DNA from 2 places in the Aeribacillus sp. FSL M8-0235 genome. Region 1 is predicted to be linked to the other one. Evidence: a T-box and tRNA genes for the amino acid it is inferred to sense, from the RefSeq annotation. Region 1 holds a T-box; the other holds one or more tRNA genes.
What was found. The T-box of region 1 lies ahead of NSQ71_RS13525 (valine--tRNA ligase). A T-box ahead of a tRNA ligase gene usually reads a tRNA of that ligase, here a tRNA-Val.

Region 1 (4,355 bases):
CGGATTTGTTTTAGCCTTTCAGCTCCTGAAGTCGTTTTAACACCGCCTGCTGTTTTTCTAAATAGTCCTTTTCTTTTGCCCTCTCTTCTTCTACGACTTCTTTCGGTGCTTTTTTAATAAATCCTTCATTGGCAAGCTTTTTCTGAACGCGCTCGACTTCTTTATTCCATTTCTCTAATTCTTTTTCAAGCCGTTTGATTTCTTCTTCCACATTAATGAGTCCTTCAAGAGGAAGAAATACTTCTGCCCCGCTCACAACAGCTGTCATAGCCTTGTCAGGAGCTTCAATGTTTGTATCAATTGTTAATGAGCTAGGATTGCAAAATCTCTCTAAATAGCTGCGGTTTTTCTCCAACTGGTTTTTAACTTCTTCACTATGAGCATGAATGATCATATCCACCTGCTTCTTCATCGGCGTGTTCACTTCAGCGCGAATATTACGGACTGAGCGAATCACATCAACTAAAAGCTTCATTTCGTTTGCAGCTTTTTCATCAGAAAGCTCCTGACGTACAACCGGCCATGATGCAATTGTAATCGATTCTCCCTGATGAGGAAGGTGCTGCCAAATTTCTTCTGTTATAAACGGCATAAAAGGATGAAGGAGTCGCAATGTTTGATCTAACACATATGCCAAAATGGAACGAGTTGTCTTTTTCGCTTCCTCATCATTTCCGTACAGCGGAATTTTTGCCATTTCAATATACCAGTCGCAAAAATCATCCCAAATAAAATTGTACAGCACCCGACCGGCTTCGCCAAATTCATATTTTTCCGCAAGTCTTGTGACAAGCTCAATCGTTTCATTTAACCGTGTGAGAATCCATTTATCTACCACTGATTTTTTTCCGTTTAAATCAATTTCTTCATATGTTAAACCGTTCAAATTCATCAGTACAAAGCGGGAGGCGTTCCATATTTTATTGGCAAAATTCCACACGGCTTCTACTTTTTCAAAGCTGAATCTTAAATCCTGCCCTGGGCTTGAGCCGGTAGCTAAAAAGTAGCGCAAAGAGTCCGCACCGTATTTGTCAATAACATCCATCGGATCGACGCCATTGCCTAATGATTTGCTCATTTTTCTTCCTTCTGAATCGCGTACAAGTCCATGAATCAAAACATCTTTAAACGGTCTTTTCCCAGTAAACTCCAATCCTTGGAAAATCATCCGTGAAACCCAAAAGAAAATAATGTCATACCCGGTAACAAGGACATCTGTCGGATAATAGCGTTTATAATCTTTTGCCTCTTTATCAGGCCAGCCCATTGTTGAAAACGGCCATAAAGCAGAGCTGAACCATGTATCTAACACATCTGGATCCTGCTCCCAATTTTCAATATCTTTAGGCGGCTCATGATCAACATAAACTTCGCCTGTTTCCTTATGATACCAAGCTGGAATGCGATGTCCCCACCATAACTGACGGGAAATACACCAGTCGCGAATGTTTTCCAGCCAATGCAAATACGTTTTTTCAAATCGTTCAGGAATAAAATGAACTTTCCCTTCTGTTTTCTGAAGGTTCAAAGCAGCTTCGGCCAAAGGCTTCATTTTCACAAACCATTGAGTTGATAAATACGGCTCGATAACTGCTCCGCTTCGTTCACTATGGCCTACGGAATGGATATGCTCTTCAATTTTAAATAAAATTCCTTCCTCCTGCAGGTCTTTCACCAACTGCTTCCGGCATTCAAAGCGATCCATTCCTTCATATTTTCCCGCTTTTTCATTCATTGTCCCGTCTTCATTCATGACTAATATTCTTTCTAAATTGTGGCGGTTTCCGATTTCAAAGTCGTTCGGATCGTGTGCAGGAGTTATTTTTACTGCTCCTGAACCGAATTCCATATCGACATATTCATCTGCGACGATCGGAATTTCCCGTCCTGTTATTGGCAGCTTCACTGTTTTTCCGATTAAATGCTTATACCTATCATCATCAGGATGAACTGCCACTGCTGTATCCCCAAGCATCGTTTCCGGGCGAGTGGTCGCGACTTCAATATATCCGGATCCATCAGCCAGCGGATATTTTAAATGATAAAGTGCCCCTTTCACTTCTTTATAAATGACTTCGATATCGGAAAGGGCTGTTTTTGTCACCGGATCCCAGTTAATAATGTACTCTCCTCGGTAAATAAGACCTTTTTTATAAAGTGATACAAAAACCTCTCTTACAGCTTTTGAAAGACCTTCATCAAGGGTGAACCTCTCTCTTGTGTAGTCAAGACCTAGGCCTAATTTTGCCCATTGTTTGCGAATATGGTCTGCATATTCTTCCTTCCATTTCCATGTTTCTTCTACAAATTTTTCCCGCCCGAGATCATACCGACTTTTCCCTTCTTCGCGCAGTTTTGCTTCCACCTTGGCTTGTGTGGCGATTCCCGCATGATCCATCCCTGGCAGCCACAAAACATCGTACCCTTGCATTCGCTTCATTCGGGTAATAATATCTTGAAGAGTTGTATCCCATGCATGTCCAAGGTGAAGCTTACCGGTGACGTTTGGCGGAGGAATAACGATCGTGAAAGGAGTTTTCCCCTCATCATCTTTTGCTTCAAAAAATTTTCCCTCGAGCCAAAATGCATACCGATCCTCTTCAACCGTTTTCGGATCGTATTTTGGGGAAAGAGTGATTTGTGAATTCGACATATTTATGAAAACCTCCTTATTTTCATTCTAAAATATAAAAACTCCTTCCATCCTAAAAGGACGAAAGGAGATGTTTTCGCGGTACCACCTTTTTTCACAGATACGTCTGTGCACTTCTTTCAGGTAACGGCTAATGCCGGCTCCCTTTACTAAAAGCTTTCAAGGAAGCTGCTCCAGGGCGACTTTCCAACGGGATCTCCTAGGAAATCTTCCAGCTTGCGATTTCCCTCTCTGGAAGGAGTCGTTCGTTGTACTACTCCCCTTCAACACATTTTCACAAACTATATAAATTTCTATATTTAATAGTACTAAAAAATTGTTTTTTTCGTCAATATTTTCCCCATCTTCCTTAACCTTTAAACAAAAATCACAAAATGTTCTTTATTTCATAATATAAATTAACAAAGTTGAAGGTGATCAACATGAGAAAAAAAATAAAACCATACTATATTCAATCGTTTATTAAACAATTCCGATCTACTCTTGAACAGTTCATCGTTCCTTTAATGATTTTTCAGGGAATTCGAACAATCCTTTTACCAACTATGTTTGATATTATTTTATTAGCCATTTTACTATTTCTAGCAGCCGCGTTGTATATGGAACGGGGTTAAAGCTGACAGATCCCCCATTCATTCTGATGCCAATGAATCGTTTTCTAGTTTTTCATTCCATTTTAAAGCAATGTACCCGGTATTTTTCATTTGCCAGTATGCTCTTAACAGCTGTTTGCAATATTCTAATTCTCCCTTTTCGCTTTTCTTTTTTTGATATTGCCGGACAAGCTTTAATAATTTGGCTGGATAAGATAAATAGCTTACCAACAGCAATCTCTCAGTTTTTGTTAAAGGAAGCACTTTTTCGTAATCTGATATATATTGCACATTTTGATCACTAACGGTTGGTTCCGCTTCGGAGAGGTTCATAAACATTAAGAAAAGGTCATAAATTGGAGTAGCAAATGCTGCATCTTCCATATTAATAAAATAAATTTTCCCTTTTGGATCTAACAGAAAATGAGATAAGGAGACATTTACTTTGTTCAGTGCAATTCGCATGTGAGGGGATTGCTTTATTTCGTTATACCACTCATCAAGCTTCGCTTCAGCAAATAAGATGGCTTGCCTCGTTTCAAAATAATAACTGAAGACCGCCAATTCAAAAGGCGACATATACCATTTTTTTTCGATTTGTTCCATAAATGCTTCCAGCAGGTTGAAATTTCTCTTCCACTTGTTCTGAATCTGTTGATACACTTTTTCGAGCTGAACTTCAGGTATGTTGATTTCCTGTTTTGTTTTTTTATGGAGTTTCGCTAAGTGGTAAAAAAGGATTGAGGCATTTTTTTCATCAACGATTGAACCTTCCATCCAAGGCATTAAATAAAACGATTGCGTTGAGTCATTAACAAACACATTTCCGTTCGTTGTCCTATAAATCGGCACGATTCCTAAATATGGAAAGTCGTGAAAAATTGAATATAATTTTAGAATGTTTCTTTGCTTTTTAATCGTTGTTCGTTTTAAAGCATATGTTCTTTTTTCACAATGAATTTTCAAGACATTTTTTGTTTTTTTCTCTAAATAAATCGGTTTGATTGGATAATGCTGCAAAATCCTCATGGCCGTTTTCAGATCATCGCTCATCTTCCCACTCGCCTTTAAAGAAAATAAAGAAAAGCTTGAGCTGGTTTGATCCCTCT
Region 2 (4,355 bases), 1.8 Mb from region 1:
CTACCACTGAGCTACTGCGGAATACAAAAAAAATTTAAGGCATTTTGCCAAATAGAGCAGCTTTTGACTGACAATTGCAACAATGTCAATTGCTCAACTAAGCTGCTTAAAAAATAACAATGGGCCTGAGTGGACTTGAACCACCGACCTCACGCTTATCAGGCGTGCGCTCTAACCAGCTGAGCTACAAGCCCATATTAAGCGGGTGATGGGAATCGAACCCACGACATCAGCTTGGAAGGCTGAGGTTTTACCACTAAACTACACCCGCGCGAAAATATTTATTTTTCTATTTAAATGATAAACACGCATTTTCCATGCCTCTTCCTCTTCCAGCACTGTTCGAGGATGTAAATGCGTCGAGGCAACTCGCAGATTATTCATTGAAGTGTCGCTCGTGGCTGAGGTTTTACCACTAAACTACACCCGCACGAAAATATTTATTTTTCTATTTAAATGATAAACACGCATTTTCCATGCCTCTTCCTCTTCCAGCATTGTTCGAGGATGTAAATGCGTCGAGGCAACTCGCAGATTATTCATTGAAGTGTTGCTCGTGGCTGAGGTTTTACCACTAAACTACACCCGCATAATAAGCTGATAATAGAAATAAATACTTATTTTCAATGCCATATTATCTATCTCTACTATAGGCAAATGGGGCGACTGATGGGAATCGAACCCACGAATGCCAGAGCCACAATCTGGTGCGTTAACCACTTCGCCACAGTCGCCGCAATTAATAAAACAATGGCTCGGGACGGAATCGAACCGCCGACACAAGGATTTTCAGTCCTTTGCTCTACCGACTGAGCTACCGAGCCGTAAAACTCCGATAAAAAATTATGTACAATCCATCATTAAAGAAAGAATTCATTGACACAACCTGCTGTACTTGAAAAATTCCTCCTACAGCTGTTGAATCAATAATTAATGGCGGTCCCGACGGGAATCGAACCCGCGATCTCCTGCGTGACAGGCAGGCATGTTAACCGCTACACTACGGGACCATTGGTTGCGGGGGCAGGATTTGAACCTGCGACCTTCGGGTTATGAGCCCGACGAGCTACCGGACTGCTCCACCCCGCGATAATAATGACGGAGGAGGAGGGATTCGAACCCCCGCGCGGTTTGACCCGCCTCTCGGTTTTCAAGACCGACCCCTTCAGCCAGACTTGGGTACTCCTCCATATAATAAAGATGGTGGACCTTGCAGGATTCGAACCTGCGACCGGACGGTTATGAGCCGTCTGCTCTGACCAGCTGAGCTAAAGGTCCGAAAAATGGCGGTGGAGGGGATCGAACCCCCGACCTCACGGGTATGAACCGTACGCTCTAGCCAGCTGAGCTACACCGCCAAATTAAATATGGAGCCTAGCGGGATCGAACCGCTGACCTCCTGCGTGCAAAGCAGGCGCTCTCCCAGCTGAGCTAAGGCCCCCCTTTAAATTCCCTGGTCGGGAAGACAGGATTCGAACCTGCGACCCCATGGTCCCAAACCATGTGCTCTACCAAGCTGAGCTACTTCCCGATATGGCGCGCCCGAGAGGAGTCGAACCCCTAACCTTTTGATCCGTAGTCAAACGCTCTATCCAATTGAGCTACGGGCGCAAATATGGTGCCGAGGACCGGACTTGAACCGGTACGGTAGTCACCTACCGCAGGATTTTAAGTCCTGTGCGTCTGCCAATTCCGCCACCCCGGCAGAGAAAAGCGGAAGACGGGATTCGAACCCGCGACCCCCACCTTGGCAAGGTGGTGTTCTACCACTGAACTACTTCCGCGTATTATGCGGGTGGAGGGACTTGAACCCCCACGCCGTAAGGCGCTAGATCCTAAGTCTAGTGCGTCTGCCAATTCCGCCACACCCGCGTCAAAATGGTGAGCCATGGAGGATTCGAACCTCCGACCCTCTGATTAAAAGTCAGATGCTCTACCGACTGAGCTAATGGCTCATAAAAAAATTTTTTCTCCTAATCCATTTTTCATTTGTCAGATGTCCCTTCCTCTGCCAGTCTTTTCGAGGATGTTGGATGCGTCGGGACAACTCGTCGCTTATTCGATGAAGCCTTGCTCGTTGCTCTACCGACTGAGCTAATGGCTCATATAAAGTAATTTTTTCTTAAAAATCGGTCATATGCCCCTTCCTCTGCCAGTTTTCTCGAAAACGCTGGATGCGTCGGGACAACTCTCTGATTGTTCGTCGAAGCATTGCTCGTTACTCTGACGACTAATCTAAAAGCTCCTGCTCAATATGCAACACCTTTAATGATGCCGGCGAGAGGAATCGAACCCCCAACCTACTGATTACGATTCAGTTGCTCTGCCAATTGAGCTACACCGGCATGATGAATACAACAATCAATAATCAGTCTTGCTTCATTTGATCGTCGTTCCAATCTTAGAAATCTTGTCCAAGGAAAAGTTCAATTGGTACGATGAAGCAGCATGAAAGACGATATCTCGACCGTGCTTTGCCAATTGAGCTGAATCGATATACTGTATGGTGGAGGATGACGGGATCGAACCGCCGACCCCTTGCTTGTAAGGCAAGTGCTCTCCCAGCTGAGCTAATCCTCCAATTCAAAAATCACCAGAGGACATATGCAAAGTAAATAAAAGTCCATAATTCTTTCAAAACTAGATAACGGTTCCTTCACGAATAGATGCTCTTTCTTGGTTAAGTCCTCGATCGATTAGTATCCGTCAGCTCCACGTGTCACCACGCTTCCACCTCGGACCTATCTACCTCGTCATCTTCAAGGGATCTTACTCGCGTTTAGCGATGGGAAATCTCATCTTGAGGGGGGCTTCACGCTTAGATGCTTTCAGCGCTTATCCCTTCCGCACATAGCTACCCAGCGATGCCCCTGGCGGGACAACTGGTACACCAGCGGTGCGTCCATCCCGGTCCTCTCGTACTAAGGACAGCTCCTCTCAAATTTCCTGCGCCCGCGACGGATAGGGACCGAACTGTCTCACGACGTTCTGAACCCAGCTCGCGTACCGCTTTAATGGGCGAACAGCCCAACCCTTGGGACCGACTACAGCCCCAGGATGCGATGAGCCGACATCGAGGTGCCAAACCTCCCCGTCGATGTGGACTCTTGGGGGAGATCAGCCTGTTATCCCCGGGGTAGCTTTTATCCGTTGAGCGATGGCCCTTCCATGCGGAACCACCGGATCACTAAGCCCGACTTTCGTCCCTGCTCGACTTGTAGGTCTCGCAGTCAAGCTCCCTTCTGCCTTTGCACTCTCCGAATGATTTCCAACCATTCTGAGGGAACCTTTGGGCGCCTCCGTTACCTTTTAGGAGGCGACCGCCCCAGTCAAACTGCCCACCTGACACTGTCTCCCGCCCCGATCAGGGGCGCGGGTTAGAATGTCAGTACAGCCAGGGTAGTATCCCACCGTCGCCTCAGCGCAAGCTGGCGCTCACGCGTCTCTGGCTCCTACCTATCCTGTACAAGCTGTACCCACATTCAATATCAGGCTGCAGTAAAGCTCCACGGGGTCTTTCCGTCCTGTCGCGGGTAACCTGCATCTTCACAGGTACTATAATTTCACCGAGTCTCTCGTTGAGACAGTGCCCAGATCGTTACGCCTTTCGTGCGGGTCGGAACTTACCCGACAAGGAATTTCGCTACCTTAGGACCGTTATAGTTACGGCCGCCGTTTACTGGGGCTTCGGTTCGCACCTTCGCTTTTCGCTAAGCGCTCCCCTTAACCTTCCAGCACCGGGCAGGCGTCAGCCCCTATACTTCACCTTACGGTTTCGCAGAGACCTGTGTTTTTGCTAAACAGTCGCCTGGGCCTTTTCACTGCGGCTCATCATGGCTTATCACCTTGATGAGCACCCCTTCTCCCGAAGTTACGGGGTCATTTTGCCGAGTTCCTTAACGAGAGTTCTCTCGCTCACCTTAGGATTCTCTCCTCGCCTACCTGTGTCGGTTTGCGGTACGGGCACCTCTCACCTCGCTAGAGGCTTTTCTTGGCAGTGTGGAATCGGGAACTTCGGTACTTCCTTTCCCTCGCCATCACAGCTCAGCCTTCCGGCAAGCGGATTTGCCTGCTTGCCAGCCTAACTGCTTGGACGCGCACATCCAGCCGCGCGCTTGCCCTATCCTCCTGCGTCCCCCCATTGCTCAAACGGTGAGGAGGTGGTACAGGAATATCAACCTGTTGTCCATCACCTACGCCTTTCGGCCTCGGCTTAGGTCCCGACTAACCCTGAGCGGACGAGCCTTCCTCAGGAAACCTTAGGCTTTCGGCGGAGGGGATTCTCACCCCTCTTTCGCTACTCATACCGGCATTCTCACTTCTAAGCGCTCCACCGGTCCTTCCGGTCCGGCTTC

Region 2: it has a tRNA-Val gene. The T-box ahead of NSQ71_RS13525 (valine--tRNA ligase) is inferred to sense a tRNA for this amino acid. The anticodon was not compared.

What each region holds. Positions count from the first base shown of each region.
Region 1 covers NZ_JBBOBW010000001.1:2,753,506-2,757,860, forward strand. Annotated here, with positions in the region: gene NSQ71_RS13525 (valine--tRNA ligase) at 11-2,653, opposite strand; T-box leader at 2,707-2,929, opposite strand; gene NSQ71_RS13530 (hypothetical protein) at 3,076-3,267, shown strand; gene ysxE (spore coat protein YsxE) at 3,286-4,299, opposite strand.
Region 2 covers NZ_JBBOBW010000001.1:958,482-962,836, reverse strand. Annotated here, with positions in the region: tRNA gene NSQ71_RS04830 (tRNA-Asn) at 1-21, opposite strand, end outside; tRNA gene NSQ71_RS04825 (tRNA-Ile) at 121-194, opposite strand; tRNA gene NSQ71_RS04820 (tRNA-Gly) at 201-271, opposite strand; tRNA gene NSQ71_RS04815 (tRNA-His) at 659-734, opposite strand; tRNA gene NSQ71_RS04810 (tRNA-Phe) at 752-824, opposite strand; tRNA gene NSQ71_RS04805 (tRNA-Asp) at 935-1,010, opposite strand; tRNA gene NSQ71_RS04800 (tRNA-Met) at 1,013-1,089, opposite strand; tRNA gene NSQ71_RS04795 (tRNA-Ser) at 1,100-1,189, opposite strand; tRNA gene NSQ71_RS04790 (tRNA-Ile) at 1,202-1,278, opposite strand; tRNA gene NSQ71_RS04785 (tRNA-Met) at 1,285-1,358, opposite strand; tRNA gene NSQ71_RS04780 (tRNA-Ala) at 1,369-1,441, opposite strand; tRNA gene NSQ71_RS04775 (tRNA-Pro) at 1,455-1,531, opposite strand; tRNA gene NSQ71_RS04770 (tRNA-Arg) at 1,535-1,611, opposite strand; tRNA gene NSQ71_RS04765 (tRNA-Leu) at 1,617-1,705, opposite strand; tRNA gene NSQ71_RS04760 (tRNA-Gly) at 1,713-1,784, opposite strand; tRNA gene NSQ71_RS04755 (tRNA-Leu) at 1,791-1,872, opposite strand; tRNA gene NSQ71_RS04750 (tRNA-Lys) at 1,880-1,955, opposite strand; tRNA gene NSQ71_RS04745 (tRNA-Thr) at 2,273-2,345, opposite strand; tRNA gene NSQ71_RS04740 (tRNA-Val) at 2,505-2,580, opposite strand; rRNA gene NSQ71_RS04735 (23S ribosomal RNA) at 2,677-4,355, opposite strand, start outside.